Terriglobus roseus: one gene and its partner. The protein of the gene in region 2 interacts with the protein of the main gene of each other region in a pairwise test. Links are inferred from orthologs where the notes say so. Each region holds a gene or a part of one and is shown on either strand. Other genes may lie near its edges. The genes, in order: rpe and eno.

Evidence for each region.
Region 1: the proteins of eno (region 2) and rpe interact in binary tests that used the Escherichia coli proteins (3 or more experiments, as listed by UniProt). The link is inferred for Terriglobus roseus from one-to-one orthologs.

What each region holds. Positions count from the first base shown.
Region 1 is NZ_LT629690.1:391,697-399,851, reverse strand. Bases 1,590-4,397 are described here. They hold rpe (ribulose-phosphate 3-epimerase), read right to left. Parts: upstream 3,433-4,397; coding sequence 2,746-3,432; downstream 1,590-2,745. Other genes in these bases: rodA (rod shape-determining protein RodA), read right to left, coding at 4,139-4,397; BLT38_RS01890 (HAD family hydrolase), read left to right, coding at 3,479-4,099; BLT38_RS01900 (M28 family peptidase), read right to left, coding at 1,590-2,644. In the rest of the region: BLT38_RS01905 (TonB-dependent receptor), read right to left, coding at 1-1,151; more of BLT38_RS01900, read right to left, coding at 1,451-1,589; more of rodA, read right to left, coding at 4,398-5,242; mrdA (penicillin-binding protein 2), read right to left, coding at 5,289-7,298; rpsT (30S ribosomal protein S20), read right to left, coding at 7,387-7,662; BLT38_RS01870 (hypothetical protein), read right to left, coding at 7,832-8,155. UniProt on the Escherichia coli protein: Catalyzes the reversible epimerization of D-ribulose 5-phosphate to D-xylulose 5-phosphate.
Region 2 is NZ_LT629690.1:1,936,208-1,944,363, reverse strand. Bases 2,012-4,820 are described here. They hold eno (phosphopyruvate hydratase), read left to right. Parts: upstream 2,012-2,675; coding sequence 2,676-3,965; downstream 3,966-4,820. Other genes in these bases: gpmI (2,3-bisphosphoglycerate-independent phosphoglycerate mutase), read left to right, coding at 4,045-4,820; BLT38_RS08300 (TrbI/VirB10 family protein), read right to left, coding at 2,012-2,300. In the rest of the region: BLT38_RS08315 (hypothetical protein), read right to left, coding at 1-269; BLT38_RS08310 (RNA polymerase sigma factor), read right to left, coding at 266-799; BLT38_RS08305 (DUF6249 domain-containing protein), read left to right, coding at 900-1,346; more of BLT38_RS08300, read right to left, coding at 1,356-2,011; more of gpmI, read left to right, coding at 4,821-5,661; BLT38_RS08285 (hypothetical protein), read right to left, coding at 5,732-6,685; ftcD (glutamate formimidoyltransferase), read right to left, coding at 6,722-7,711; BLT38_RS08275 (acyloxyacyl hydrolase), read right to left, coding at 7,736-8,156. UniProt on the Escherichia coli protein: Catalyzes the reversible conversion of 2-phosphoglycerate (2-PG) into phosphoenolpyruvate (PEP). It is essential for the degradation of carbohydrates via glycolysis.

The DNA of each region.
Region 1 (8,155 bases), 1.5 Mb from region 2 along the record:
TCCTGAAAGGCATAGAAGCCGTGCAGTGTGTCGTTCTGATTGAAGATGTGCAGGATATCCATGGTGCCCTGGTCAATGTTGACAGGACCGTTGATGAAGCCGGTGTAGACACCGCCCGGCGATTCCGGAATGAACTGCATCAGTTGGAGCGAGATGGGATCGGTGACGCCTGCGCGTTGCGCATCAGTAAGAACGATGGTGTTCACTGAGAGACCCTGATGCTGACGAAGAGCCTCATAGCTGGCAAAGAAAAAAGTCTTGTTACGCCAGATGGGGCCACCGACAGAGGCGCCGAAGTTGTGACGCTTCAGAGGAACCTGCGCCTGCCCTCTTGGATTGAAAAAATTACGCGCATCGAACGAGTTGTTGCGCACGTACTCGAAGACTTCGCCGTGGAACTGATTGTCACCGGAACGCGTGGATACATTCGTCACCGATCCGGAGTTGCGACCATACTCCGCCGATGGTGTGGAGTTGTTGATCTTCACTTCCGAGGTGGTGTTGATCGATGGCTGAAAAACAATCTGCGCATTGCTGATGTCGTTCAGGTTGATGCCATTGATCTGGAAGTTCACGCTGTCATCGCGATTGCCCGCGGTAAGAAAAGAGAAAGCTCCCACACCGCGGCTGGGCGCTGTGAGGTTGCCGTTTGCGGGAGCTGTTACGCCGCCCGGAGTGAGCACCGTGAGATCGAGAAAGTGACGGCCATTCAGGGGAATCTCCTGCACCGTTGTCTTATCGATGACCTGACCAACTGTCATGGACCCGGCGTCGATCACCGGTGCGCCGCCGCCTTCCACCTGCACCGTAACGCCCTCAGCACCTACGGAAAGCTGGACGGGAAGGTCGGCCTTCTGGTCGACCTGCAGAACAAATTTCTCCACCTTGAAAGTGGCGAAACCCGCGGCCGCGACAGTGACGGTGTATTCCCCCGGCTGCAACGACGGCAGGACATATTCGCCGCTGTTTCCACTTGTTACGGAACGCTCTGCACCCGTTGCGTTGGAATGAACGGTCACAGTGGCGTTGGGAATCAACGCTCCCTGCGGATCTTTCACGACACCGGAAAGTGTGGCCGTGGTCTGCGCGTGCGCAATACTCGTTGCTGCGACGGCGATGGAAACATACAACGAACGGGAAAAACGAGTCATGTGTCTCAGCTCCGGTAACACGGTGTGTACAACGGTGAGCAAACAGAACTTCGTGGGTGCAGGAAGACGCGCACTTCACGCTGGGAGAACGTGTGCCTGATCTCACTTGGAGATACAGAGGCGCAGCCAATCGGAGGCAAGGCGCACTCCAATAGCAAACTGATTAGTTTTCTTAACGAATTATCGGAAGTGTAACAAATTCTCTTCCGCGCGCAAGCCACTTGCACGCACAGGAAATGTCATTCCTTTGTCGCGGCTCTGCGGAACCATCAGAGGCAGACGGCTCCGCAGAGTTTGAGTTATTTGCCTGGAGCCATGGTGGCTCCGGTCAGTTGTGCGATGGCGCCAAGCGTGGTCTGCGCTGCATTGAGACCGAGGCGGAAATCATCATCCGTGTAGAACGAATAAACGTCAGTGGGCTGGTGATGCTGGGGGTCCCATCCGCTGCCCATCTGTGCACCGCGTTCCACCTCGCGCAAACTGAGTGACGGCGTCAGGTCCATGAACGGTGACGAATCCGTGTTGGTCATGTGCGGTCCCACGTTCGCTGGATAATCCGTGGCGTACTTGTCATCCGCAAGCTGAAACTTATGAGCCAATGCCATGGCCTGATCCGCGTACTTTGATGTGACCTGGTACTCAATGTTCACGTCGGCTTCAGGACGCTGCTCTTTGCTCATAGTGCCGTCTTTGTGCGGCATCCCGTGATCGAACATCATCATGTCGTGCTGGACCATGCCCAGCCATTTCGGCTCTGGATATTTACCGGAGCCCGCAGGCGACTCAACGCCCTGCAGGTCCTTGCGTTGTGCCACATAAGCGGCGGCGCCATTCAACCCCGTCTCTTCGTTGTTCCAGAGCGCGAAGCGAATCGAGATATCCGTCGTCACATCAGGACTGCTGAAGATGCGCGCCAATTCCATGACCAACGCGGTGCCAGAGCCATCGTCGTTAGCAGCCTCGCCCCAACCAATGCCGTCCATGTGCGCGCCCAGAATGTACATCTGATCCGGATGCTTTGTGCCGATCTTGGTGCAGTACACCTCTTCGCGTTCACCGGGTTTGGAGGGCTCGGTATCGAGTGCGCGAATCTTCTCATCCGGCTGCTTCATGGGATCGTTGTTCACTGTGTCAGGGAAGATGTTGCCGCGACGGCGTGAACCGCCGGGGCCTTCAGAACGATCGTTGCTGCGAGGACGTACCGGCGGAGTTGCAGGCGGCTGATAGTCGTAACGGATACGTTCCGTGTTGGTGCAGCCATAGCTCTTGAGCTGCGCTTCAATCCAATCCACGGCCTTGCGGTTACGTTCAGTTCCCTGTCTGCGATCGCCAAACTGCGTCAGCCCTTTGATGGTGGCTTTATATTTCTCCAGATCGAGACGTCCGACCATAACGGAGATGGGGTCCGGGGCTGCTGCTGGCATGGATGCCTGCGCCGATGCAAGAGCTGCAGACGAGCACACTACAAACGAACAGACGAGTTTCTTCAGCATGGAAAATCCCCTTCTTCTGGTGCGTGTGAGTTGGATGAGAGATTGGCTCTCATCCTAAGCACCGCGGGCCTTACACGCAAGTAGAAAGGTTTCTTAACTAACTATGCTGTGAGTTCACCCGCTGAACGAGCAACACGCAAAAACTCTTCCGCGTTCTTCGTGGTTTGAGCCTGATTTCCCGGACCAGCGAAGATAGCAGAGCCTGCAACCAACAAATCAGCGCCTGCGCGAACGACCTCTCCCACTGTGTCCACAGCGATACCGCCGTCCACTTCAATGCGGAAGTTCAGGTTCATCTCTTCACGCAGCGACGCAAGATGTCGCACCTTTTCCACGCAGCGCGGGATGAAGCTCTGGCCACCGAAACCAGGGTTCACCGTCATAACCAGAACGTGATGCACCATGGGAAGCACTTCGATCAGGGTCTCAACGGGCGTGGCCGGATTGATGACGACTGCGGGCTGCATGCCGTGTTCGCGAATCTGCGTGAGCGTGCGATGCAGATGACGGCAAACTTCTTGATGGACAATGACCCAGTCCGCGCCTGCCTTGGCAAAGTCCGGAATGTAGCGATCCGGGTCTTCGATCATGAGGTGGACGTCCAGCGGCAGATTGGTGCAGCGGCGCACGGCAGCCACAACGGGCGGTCCGAAGGTGATGTTAGGCACGAAGTGGCCATCCATCACATCCACATGGCAAACGGTGCCGCCGGCACGTTCGGCCGTGGCGATCTCCTCCGCAAGGTGGGTGAAGTCAGCCGCAAGAATGGAAAACGCAAGGTCGATCATCTAGAGCCGAGTTTATCAAGCCGGTATGGTTGAAGTAGGAGAAACCATGTTGACCGGCGATTCACTGGCCCTACCCTCGGGCAATTTCAAGGCGTACCTGTTTGATTTGGATGGAACGATTGCGGATTCGATGCCCGCGCATTTCATTGCGTGGACGAATACGATTCGCGAACACGGCGGCACGTTTCCGGAAAATCTGTTCTATGAGTGGGCAGGTGTTCCGCCAGTGGGCGTGGTGAAGCTACTGAATGAACGCTTTGGCTACACGATGGATCCCGAAGCCGTGGTGGCCGACAAAGAAGCGCAGTATCTGCTGGGCGTAAGCAACATCAAGCCGATTGCCTCTGTCCTTGCGCACATCACGGCGCAGTACGGGAAGATTCCGCTGGCTGTGGTGTCAGGATCGCCACGTGAAAATATTTTGAAAACGCTTACCGCGTTGGGGATTCTGGATCGTTTCGCCGTCCTGGTGGGAGCGGAGGATTACACCAAGGGCAAGCCCGATCCTGAGCCGTTTTTGAAGGCCGCAGAGCTTCTGAAGATTGCACCGGAAGACTGCTTGGTGTTTGAAGATGCCGATGCGGGTATTGCCGCCGCGAAGGCAGCGGGCATGCAGTGGGTGCGTGTGCCGGTGATACTGCCGGGCGCAGGTTCGCCAGCGCTTTAGATCTGGCCACACCGTCTGTTTCGCAACAGACGGTGTGCGTTAGTTCACGAAGCGGGTCATGCGCACGTTCATCACGATTCCAAGTGCAAGGAACGTGAAGATGATGCTGGACCCGCCGTAGCTGAGCAGCGGCAGCGGAATGCCGGTGACGGGCATCATGCCCAGCACCATGCCGATGTTGATGGCGATCTGGAAGATCATGACCGCTGCGACGCCCATGACCAGCAGCGTTCCCGGTGGGTCCTTCGCTGTCTGCGCGTTTTGCACGAGACGGATGAGGATGAGGAAGTAAAGAATCAGCACCAGCGCCGCACCGACAAAGCCGTGCTCTTCGCAAAGCGCCGCAAAGATGAAGTCGGTGTACGGGATGGGGAGGAAGTCGCCCTGCGTCTGCGTTCCCTTGGTTGCGCCCTTGCCCCAGATGCCGCCAGACCCCACAGCGATCAATGATTGTCGAACCTGGTAGCCGCTGCCTTTGGGATCGTTCTCAGGGTGTTGGAAGCTGGTTAGACGCGCCTTCTGGTAGGGCTTGAGAACCTTGCCGCTGGTCCAGATACCAACCACCATCACGACGAAGGTGACGACCAGAATGGCCGCCTTCTTCCACGAGATACCGCCGAAGAATAGTCCCGCAATCAGGATCGGTGAGTAGGTCATGGTGGTGCCAAGATCAGGCTGTTTGAGCACCAGCAACATAGGGATACCGATGAGCGCGAAGGCTTTGCCAACGTCTTTCCAGTCAAGCTCTTCTTTACCGGAAAGCCCCCAAAAATAACGTGCTGCCGCCACAATGAGCACCAGCTTGACCCACTCCGACGGCTGAAAGTGGATGCCGCCTGGAAACGCAATCCACCGTCGTGCGCCAAGCACTTTTTTGCCGACGACAAGCACCGCGAGCAACGACGCGATGCTGATGCCGTACGCCCAATGCGCAATCTCAAGAAGGCGGTGGTAGTCGATGAGCGAAACGATGAACATCAACGGCACGGCGATACCAAGAAACATCATCTGCTTGGTATGGAAGCCGTGAAATTTGGTGTGGAGCGTGGCGGAGTAAATCTCCATAACGCTGATGAGGCTCATCAGCATCACGAAGCCGAAGAGCGTCCAGTCAAAGTCACGATAGGCGGAAAAACGGGTCATCTGCGGCTGAGTTCAGTATAAGTGGCAGCGGAGATCAGGCCGCGGTCTAAGCGGCTGGCTTCTGTTCTTTCGGCTTCAGCGCCACGGGCTGCGATGCAGGCCTTGCGGCGTCCTTGTCAGCAGGTGCAACTGGCTTCGCGCTCGCAGACGGCTGAGCGGACTTGTCGTCTTTCGCGCCACTGTCCTGATTGGGAGGCTGCGGCAAGGCTGCCTGTACCAGACGAAGATTACCGGCCTTCTTGCGCTGCTTTTCAACGAAGGCGTTCACAACCTGTGCGGCGAGCTTCGCGGAGTTGTTGCCCCAGTAACCGTGCTCCCACAGAACCGCTACAACGATGTCCGGGTTGCGGCGCGGTGTCATGCCAACGAACCATGCGTTGGGAAGGGTGGCCTTGTCCGCAGTTCCCTTCTTACGACCGCTGATGACGTCGGCCGTGCCTGTCTTGCCTGCGAAGTCGATGCCTTCCAGATGCGCTTCCGCGGCGGTACCGATGCTGCTCTGCGTCACGTTCGCCATGGCGTCCGTGATGGTCTCCCAGTTCTCCGTGGAGATCTCGATGCGCTTCTTGCCGGTGCCGGGATAGGTCTCTTCAAGCGCCTGCTGCATCTGGGGATCGATCTGATCTGCCATGACGGAGTGAGGTCGGATGAAGACACCACCGGATGCGATGCCGCTGAGTGCGCGCGCCAACTGGATCGGGCTGGCCTGAGTGGCGCCCTGGCCGATGCCGACCGAGATCGTCTCGCCCGCGTACCACTTGTCACGCTGCGCCTTCAGCTTCCATTCCGGCGAAGGCATGATGCCGGAGGCCTCGCCGGGGAGGTCGACGCCGGTCTTTTGACCGATGCCCACTTCATGACCATATTTCGCAATCGTGTCGATGCCGAGCTTGTTCGCCAGCGTGTAGTAATACGTGTCGCAGGAGTACGGGAGGGCGTTGCGGATGTCCACGGAGCCGTGGTGGCGATCGCATCCGAAGAAGTGGCCGTAGAAGGTCGCGCCGCCGTTGCAGACCACGCGCAGATCCTGCGCAGCATTCTCCTGCAGGCCCGCAAGCGTCATGATGACCTTAAACGTAGACCCTGGAGCAAGTTGCGCCTGAATGGCCTTATTCATCAGCGGATGGTTTGTGTCTGTGACGATTCCGTTCCAGTAGGAACGTGAGAGACGTACTGCGAACTGGTTCGGATCGAAGGTTGGCCGGGACACCATTGCCAGGATTTCGCCGGTGTGCGGATCCATGGCGACGAGGCCGCCGTTCTTGCCCTCCATCACCTTTTCCGCCACCATCTGCAGGTCCAGATCGATGGTCAGCTTGAGATCCTTACCGGGGACGGCGAGTTCTTCGCCCAATTTTCCAATTTCGCGGCCGTGGCTGTTCACGATCACGTCGCGCGAACCGTCAGTGCCACGAAGAATGGCGTCGTACGCCTCTTCCACACCGAACTTGCCTACGACGTCGCCGGGTTCGTAGAAGTCGTACTTGGGATTCTTGAGGTCGTTTTCGCTGATTTCGCCGACATAGCCGATCAGGTGGGCAGCAAAGCCGTCGCGCGGATACAGGCGACGCTGCTCTTCCAGAGTTTCCAGTTCCGGTAACTCGTTGAAATGAGCGGAGATGAAGGCCTGTTCGTCCGGTGTAATGTCCTGCTTCAGAGGAATGGGCTGATACTTTGGCGCGTACTGATAATGGCGCAGAATGTACTGAAGCTGATCCATGGGGAGGTGCAGACCCTCAGCGATCAGCGGCAGGTCGGCATCGCGCATCTGTTCGCGCAGCAGGAAGCAGGTGACGGAAGAGTAGTTGTCCACCAGCAGGCGGCCTTCGCGATCAAACAGGCGACCACGCGGTGCCAGAATTGGGACTTTACGGACACGATTCGCTTCTGCGAGCAGACGGTAGTTGTCCGCTCCGAGAATCTGCAATCGCCACAAACCGGCAAACAACACCAGCAAAATCGCGGCGATGACATACTGCGCAGCAGCCAGCTTGCCCGGCGCAATTTTCTCGTCGCGACGGGAGAACGTCTGGTTGTTTGCGTCAGTTGGAAGCATGCAGAAGCACTCTTATGGACGAGTGTAAAAGCAAAAGGCACGGATCGTGTCCGTGCCTTTTGCAAGAGATGAAAACTTTCGTGTTAGCTTAAGCAGCCTTGGTGGCCAGAGCCTTCACGCGAGCGTTGAGGCGGCTCTTGTAGCGCGATGCAGTGTTGTCATGCAGCACGCCCTTCTGGACGCTCTTGTCCAGGATGGAGACGGTTGCGCGGTACTGTGTCTTCACAGCTTCCACATCACCCTTTACCAGGGCCTCGCGCAGCTGGCGCAGCGAACCGCGCAGCTTGGTCTTGTTGGAGCGATTGACTGCGGTCTTTGCAATGGTCTGCTTGGAGCGCTTCAGGGACGATACGTGATTTGCCATCGAACTCTTTTCTCTTCCGTTTGCCGCTTGTCAGGGGCTGAAATCTGGTAGCGCCGTCACCATTTCAGGCCGGCTGCAAGATGGGAGCCTCCACGGCACGGGTCTGCCGGGGTTTCTCCAACCCTTCTACGGTACTCGATTTTAGGCGTTGACGCAAGAGGTTCCCCTCTTATTTCCACAAATAGACCGTCAGGCCGCCCGCCACGATCAGTGACCCGCCCACCATTACCGGCAGGGTGGGCGCAGTGTGCAGCAGCACATAATTGGTGATCTGGAAGACCACAAACAGGGTGGCAATGTACAGCCCTGTAACAGTCGCAAACTCCACCGGGGCCAGGTTGAGCGACGTGCCATAAAGTGCAAGCAACACCGTTCCCAGAAGATAGAAGCCAATCCGCATATGAGGACGAGGCGCTGCAATTGCGATTCGGATGACCGCATCTCCGACCGCCTCAAAGATGGTTGCCATCAAAACGAACAGGAAAACCTTCAT
Region 2 (8,156 bases):
ATCCATGTGGAGGACGTTCGGGTTGCAGGCGTGATGGCCAACATAAGCACCAGAAGCAATCCAAGCGCGACAAAGATTGCCTTGCGACCGTAGTCCGGCGCTGTGAAAACGGCGTTCGCAAAACGTGGACGCGCCTTTGGTGTTTGCGGAATACGTCCCATCACGCGTGCGGCGAAATCATGCGGCGCCCTCATCTGTGGGGGAGTTTCCAGGGCACGGAGAAGTGCGGCATTGAACTCGTCCTGCGGGTCTTGCGTGGGTGTTGTCATTGCCATCCTCCTTTCCGTTCCAGTGCTGTTCTTAGCTTATTCCTGCCGCGGTGCAGATGCGTTCGGACTGTACCTATAGGAAGCTGAAGTGACTCTGCTATTTGTTGGTAACTTCGCTCCTCCTGATGATAGAGGACAAGGATGGAGCGCTCGACCGCGCTGAGTTTGCCCATTTCTTCTTCGACACGTAGTTGCAGTTCTCGCGTTGCCAGCTCCTGTTCAGCGTTTGGCGACGGATGATGCAGCCGATCTTCCCATCCGCTGGTCTCGTCCGAGATAGAAGTCTGGCGCTGATCAATCCGTTTACGCCGCTTCCATTCATCCTGTGCCACGTTGACGACGATGCGGTGTAGATATGTGGTGAGAAGAGCCTCGCCACGAAACGATGGCAATGCGCGATAAAGTCTGAGAAAGACGTCCTGTGCCAGATCATCTACGTTCTCTCGCGATCCTGTAAGTCGGACGAGCATACGAAACACCATGTCCTGATGTTGCGTGACTACCTGCTCGAAGCTGGCTTGATCGTTCAAGAGAGGGTAAGACCGTGCCGGATAGCGAAAGTTTCAGAAAAGATTTTTGAAACTCAGGGGACGCGCTTCAGTCTAACGCCGGCGAAAAGGAGAAACACCCATGAATGCTTTCGATAGTCCGTTTGTGGTTCCCGTTGCTGGTTGCGTGATGATTCTGGGTCTTGGCGTGGCCGGTATTTATTCGGAGATTCGCAACAAAGAACTGCGCTCGCAGGAACGTATCGCTATGCTGCAGCGCGGGGTGCCGCTTGCGGACATTGAGCGCATGATGGCCCAGACCGTTGACGAAGAGAAGAAGGTGCGCGACCCGTTGCGTAGTCTGGCGAATGCGCGTCGTACGGCTCTTATCTTGCTGGCTTGTGGTGTCGGACTTGGAGTCTTCGGGTTGTTGCTCTACGAGATTCTTCAGATCAGACCAGTGTTGGTCGTGGCCGCAACGGGCATCATCAACCTGTGCATCGGCGTAGGCTTCCTCATCGACTACAACATGCAGAAGCGCGAACTCTCGCGCTTCGGCATGGAAGTGGACTCGGAAGCCTCGCTGTAATTTCTGACTTTAGTTGGTTGGAACGAAAGCCGTTTCCGAAACTCCAGATGGCGCCACTGGCGATGCTGCTGCCATGGGTGTCGACGGAACAGGCTGTGCCGGAGCCGACGCAAAGTTCATGCGGCTGAGGTCCAAAGGCTCTGTCAGGCTAAGAACCAGCTGCGTACCTTCGGGCAGATGCGTCTGACGATCCTGCTTCAGCCACACCACTGTGCCAAGCCCTGCGCCTACACCGGCTCCAACCAATGCGCCAGCCGGACCGGCAATGACGCCACCCGCTGCTGCCGCTCCACCAGTGGCCAGGGACATGGCTGCGAGCGTTCCGCCTACGTGGTCTTTCCGTAGGATGTTTCCTTCGTCATCAATACGTGTGTGAGCGAACTGATCCGAGTCGACAACCTGCGCGCGCAGGGGAAGCCGTGTGCCGTCCGGCAGAACGACGGTATCCATCTGAAGATGGATGAGTGCGGTACCGCGGATACGTTTGCCACCGCGAACCTGGGTAACCCGGCCTTCCACGATGGAACCCTGCGGAATCACGATACGACCGTCATTCTGGATGTTTTCGGTCAGTTGGGCCCGGAGCGGCGTGTTGGGTTCTGTCGACACGGTGTCGATGGCGCTCTCTAACGTGATATGCAGCGAGGTCCCGGGGGGAAGTTCGTTCGGACGGCGCACCACTTCCGTCACAATGCCCGCATCGGGATCCGGTTGCTGTGTGCGCGGACGCAGCACTGGCGCTCCGCCATAGGGCTTGTACTCACCGTAGACCTCTGCGGCCGAGGGCTTAGCCTGCGGCGCGGCTTCGGCAGGTGCTGCTGCGGCAACAGGAGCCGGCTGCGCGACCTGAGGAATGTCCTGCACGCTCTCCGGCGGGTTGGACACACCGGTCTGCTGTGCAAACGCATTGCCCGCAAGCACTGCGGCAAAAGCAAGGGCGATGGGCATCTTCATCGGGATACAACTCCTCGTTGGTTCTTCTTCAAACTGTGCAGCCACGCAAATTCAGGCTAGAAGAGTAGACGCGTTTTCGGCGGAATCATCTCGCGGGCTGAATCCAGAGGGTAAACGCGGGAACTGCCGGTGGTTCCACTCCGAGCGTTAGCGCTTTCGTTTGCTAGAATTTTCCGTGGAGCACCAAGTCAATCTGCATTTTTCCAGTGGCAGGCTGCCCCACCACTTTTTCTTCTTGTAGACACCATGGCAGAGATTCTGGAGACGATACTTGGCACGAGCGGAAGCCGCATTGCCGTGGATCGTCGTCCCAAGCTGAATGAACGGCTGCAACATCGCATCCTCGCGCCGCAAGCGGCCGAAGGGAAAGGCAACATGACTGAAATCATTGCAATTAAGGCGCGGGAGATTCTGGACAGCCGCGGTAATCCGACCGTAGAAGCCGACGTAATCCTGTCTGGCGGAGCTATCGGCCGCGCAGCAGTTCCCAGCGGCGCCAGCACCGGCGAGCACGAGGCTGTAGAGCTTCGTGACGGCGACAAGGAAGTTTACCTGGGCAAAGGCGTGATGCAGGCCGTGGAGAACGTCGAAAGCGCCATCGCGCCGGAACTGTCTGGTATTGACGCGACGAACCAGCGACTGATTGACGCCACCATGCTGCAGTTGGACGGCACCCCGAACAAAGGCAACCTTGGCGCAAATGCGATTCTGGCAGTCTCCATGGCAACTGCCCGCGCTGCTGCGAATGCGCTGAAGCTGCCGCTGTATCGCTACCTGGGCGGCGTGAATGCCTGCCTGCTGCCCACGCCGATGATGAACATCATCAACGGTGGCGCGCACGCCGATAACAACGTGGACTTTCAGGAGTTCATGATTATGCCGGTGGGTGCGGAGAGCTTCTCTGACGCTCTGCGTTGGGGCGCTGAGGTCTTCCACACGCTGAAGGGCGTGCTGAAGAAGAAGGGCTACAACACCGCTGTGGGCGATGAAGGTGGATTTGCGCCGTCGCTGAAGTCGAACGTGGAAGCGATTGACGTGATCCTGGAATCGATCTCGCAGGCTGGTTTTGAAGCTGGCGAAGATATCGTCCTGGCTCTCGATCCCGCTTCGAGCGAGTTCTACAACAAGGAAGCCGGCAAGTACATCTTTAAGAAGTCTGACAAGAGCGAAAAGACGTCGGCCGAGATGGCTGCGTTCTGGGCTGACTGGGTTCGCCAGTATCCCATCGTGTCGATTGAAGATGGTCTGGCCGAAGACGATTGGGATGGCTGGAAGATCCTCACCGACGAGATTGGCGACCGTTGCCAGCTTGTGGGCGACGACCTGTTCGTGACCAACACGAAGCGTCTGCGTGAAGGCATTGAGAAGGGCGTGGGCAACTCGATCCTGATCAAGGTGAACCAGATCGGAACTATCACCGAGACGTTGGAATCGATTGAGCTGGCGCGCCGTTACGGCTACACCTCGATCATTTCGCATCGCTCGGGCGAGACGGAAGATACGTTCATTGCTGACCTTGCAGTGGGTACCGGTGCAGGCCAGATCAAGACCGGCTCGTTGTCGCGTACAGATCGCATCGCCAAGTACAACCAGCTTCTTCGCATTGAAGAAGAACTGGGCCAGGGCGCTGAGTTCCTGGGTATTGAAACCATCAACTGCGAATAGTTAATAAAGCTAACTATAGAAAGAGGGAGTGGCAGTTGGCCACTCCCTCTTTGCAAGCTGCAAGGAAATAGGAGCGAATATGTCCCGCCGTAAACCACTTGTACTCACCATTCTCGACGGCTGGGGCGTTCGCGCTGAGAAGCATGGCAACGCTATCGCGATGGCGCGCAAGCCAACGTATGACATGTTGCTGCGCGAGTATCCCAACACTATCATCCGTGCCAGCGATCACTATGTTGGTTTGCCGGATGGACAGATGGGCAATAGCGAAGTGGGCCATCTGAACCTGGGCGCGGGCCGCGTGGTGCGCATGGATATTGTGCGTATCGATTCGCTGATTGAGTCCGGTGAGTTTTTTGAACTGCCACTGCTGGTGAATGAAATCAAGGGAGCGATGGAGCGTGGTCGCAACGTTCACTTCCTTGGATTGTTGAGCGATGGCGGTGTGCATTCGCATCAGCGGCATTTGTATGCCTTGCTGAAGCTGTGCGCAAAGCTTGGTACGAAGGACGTGTTTGTCCATGCTTTTCTTGATGGACGCGACACTATGCCGACTTCTGGTGCAGGCTATGTCGATGCGCTGCAACAGCAGATTCGCGAGATTGGCGTCGGTAAGCTGGCATCGTGCAGCGGTCGCTACTACGCGATGGATCGTGATCTGAAGTGGGATCGTGAGGCCAAGGCATTCGATGCCGTGGTGAAGGGCAATGCCGAAGGCGGCACGGCCACCGATGCCGCTTCGAAGATTCGCGAGAACTACAACAACGGAGTGACCGACGAATTCACCATTCCGTTTGTCTGCGTAGATGGTTCAGGTAAGCCAGTTGGAACCATTGGCGACGAAGATCTGTGTATCTGCTTCAACTATCGTAGTGACCGCGTGCGGCAGATTACGCGTGTGCTGGCGCGCAATGTTGAAGGTGGCTTGACGAAGTCGAATGCGCTTGATCTTCCCAAGGCAGATGAGCTTGACCTTGAGATTCCTCGCGTCTCCTCGCCGAAGAGCATTCGTTACATCACCATGACGCAGTATGATCCGAAGTTCACGCTGCCGATGGTGATCCTGCCAGAGAGCATGGATAATCTGCTGGCCAACGTGATGGCGAACAATGAACTTCGCAATCTGCGTGTTGCTGAGACGGAGAAATACGCACACGTAACGTACTTCTTCAATGGTGGCATCGAGAAACCGTTCGCGGGTGAAGAGCGTGAGGTGGTGCAGTCGCAGAAGGTCGCGACGTATGATCTGGCTCCGGAGATGAGCGCGCGTGGCATCTGCGATGTGGTGCTGAAGGCGATCGACGACACCGCGTTTGATGTGGTCGTCGTTAACTTTGCCAATGCCGACATGGTGGGCCACAGCGGCAAGATGGAGCCGACGATCAAGGGCGTGGAGACTGTAGATGCTTGCCTCGGCGAGATCTATGCGTCGCTGAAGCGCAATGGTGGTTCGTGGCTCATTACAGCCGATCATGGCAATGCAGAGATGCTGATTGATCCGGTAACAGGTGGGCCGCACACGGCGCATACGACGAATCCGGTGCCGTTGATTGCTGTCACCGAAGCAGGGAAGTCGTTCTCGTTGCGCGAAGGTGGCTCACTCCGCGACTTGTCACCAACGATGTTGGCGATGCTTGGGCTCGACCTGCCGAAGGAAATGACTGGCGGTGATCTACGAGTGTTTCCGAAGCTTTAATAGAAACCAGAACAAGAGAAGGCCGGATGCGTCTGCATCCGGCCTTTCTTGTTTTGAACTGTTTGTTAGCTTAACGAACGACCTGCTGAAAGAGGGAAGAACTCAGCAGTTCGGAGAACTGCGAGTCGTTCGCGGCATAGGAAACCTGTAGCGTGCCCGAGTTGGAGTCGATGTTAGTTTCCTTCATCGCTGCCTTCTCCATCTGCGAACCCTGCGACTGCTTCAACAGAACCATGCCCTTCATCAGGGTGGCTGCGGTAGCGGCAGTCATGGTGTCGCTCATCACTACAGCCATGTCGAACTTGATGCCGTTGGCGAAGTCCATGGTGTAGCGCGAACTCTTCATGCGGTTCTTTACCGTGTCGTAGTCGGTGAGGGAAGCGGCATCACCCAGAACGCTGCGCATCATGGTCTGCGTGCCCTTCTGATCGAGCAGGCTCCAGATGGCGCGCTGATCCACGATATTCATTTCGCCCATCATGTCGGTGTTTTCCAGGATGTTGGACGAGAGGCCATCACGGCAGTCGAGGCCTGCCTTCACCGCGGCGCTGTCGCCAAAGATCATGGTGGTCTGGTTGAGGAAGACCACGCTCATACCTGCAGCGCCCATGGGGTACACGCTGTAGTTACGAATCACAGTCGGCTTGGTCTTCTGCTTCACCCAGTTTGCCTGGATGGAAGCGGTGTTGAACTGGCCCTGTGCCACGCCGAGTGTCCGCGTGTTGTTAGCGCTGGTGCCGCCGACACGAAACGCCGCAAAGGCAAGCGTTTCCGTGTCGCGATCCACCTTGAGGCCGCTGGTCTTCAGCGCCGTTTCCAGGCGAACCAGTTCCGGAGGCATAATTCGCTGTTTCAGATTCATGGCGGCAGGCGAAGCCTGCATTGAGCGGTAGTCCACCACGATCAACTGCTGTATATCCTTCGGGATAGACGCCTTCGCATCGCCGCTCAATTGCGCCGCATGCGCCGCTCCTGCGGTAAGAACCGCAACCAATCCCATCAGCACTGTCCGTGCGATCTTCATTACCAACTGCCTCCGTGCCACTGCTTCTTAATTATTTTAGACGTGCGCTGCGGAAACTGGCTCTGGCCACGGGAGGGGCCGGGACAGCTTCCGTTCGAGTACTTTTTCGTCCGGGTGGAACTCACTGGTTTGACGCAGCCACTCCGGTAGCGTTTCGCGAGCGATGACTGGCGCGCATGCCGCCTCTGGAATCAGTCCAATAAGTTCGCCCTCGGCAGTGGCAATGCCCATCCGGTTGGCCACGCGGCATACCGCAGCGTGGACTGCGGCCACTGGGGATGCTCGGAAGTCCGTGATGTTCATCGAAACTTGTGCGCGGCCTTCCACCAGCACTCCCATTGCCTTGACGCCGACCATGCCACCGCTGGAAGCACGCAATTCCTTTGCAATGGCGCGCGCGGCGTGCAGATCCGTACTCTCGAGAAAGATGTTGTAGGCGATGAGGAACTGGCGTGCACCTACGGCAACCGCCCCGGCCGTCGTGTGGAGTTCGCCAAGCCCAACGTCCGGATGACGCGAGGAATCGCGGCGGACTGCATCGCGAATGCCTTCAAACTGGCCTCGGCGTACTTCTTCCAGACGCATGCGATCCGGTCGCATGGCGGCTGCCTCATAAAAGTACACAGGAACGCCAAAACGTCGCCAGATTTCCAGACCGGCATGATGCGCAAGCGACGCACACTGTCCCAGGGTATAGTGCGCGACAGGAACAAACGGAACCACGTCCGCCGCACCCATACGGGGATGCACTCCCGCCTGCTTCGTTAGGTCGATGAGCTGAGCCGCGCGTCCAACGCCACGAATGGCTGACTCTGCAACGGCTTCGGGAGATCCTGCAATGGTGACGACGCTACGGTTATGCGTCGCGTCCATGGACCAGTCCAGCAGGCTTACGCCGAAGACCTTCATGGCTTGCACAATCTCGCGCACAATGCGTTCGTTCCGGCCCTCAGAAAAGTTCGGAACACACTCGACGATTGGTTCGTTCGCCGATGGGGGGACTGCTTCGTACTGCTTCTCTGCCATCACTTCGAAACTTCTACACTCTGCCTATTTCCACCACGTGTAACCGATGGAAAATTGCACACTGGCATTCACGCCAGGGTTGCGGTCGCCCAATGAGGCCGACGAAATATGTACAGCGTTCGCCCCAAAATCCAACGAACGGTTCGGCTGCAGAAAGTAATGAAGACCAACGCCACCCTGCGGGGTGAAGTTCCAGACACTGGCGTCAGAGTTCGGTCCCATGTTCTGCAGATTTACTTCGCCCTGACCATACGCCGGATACTTATGATTCGTCCATAGAACGCCACCTGCCGCCTGCGCCCACGGCATGATCCTGTGTCCGTGGGTAAAGTTCCACCGCAGGATGATTGGGGTGATGGAGGCGCCGTGGAAGGTACCACCTACGGTGTACGGGCCCACGCAGTTGAAGACGTTGACGTTGGGGGTGCCGGTACAGGAATAACGC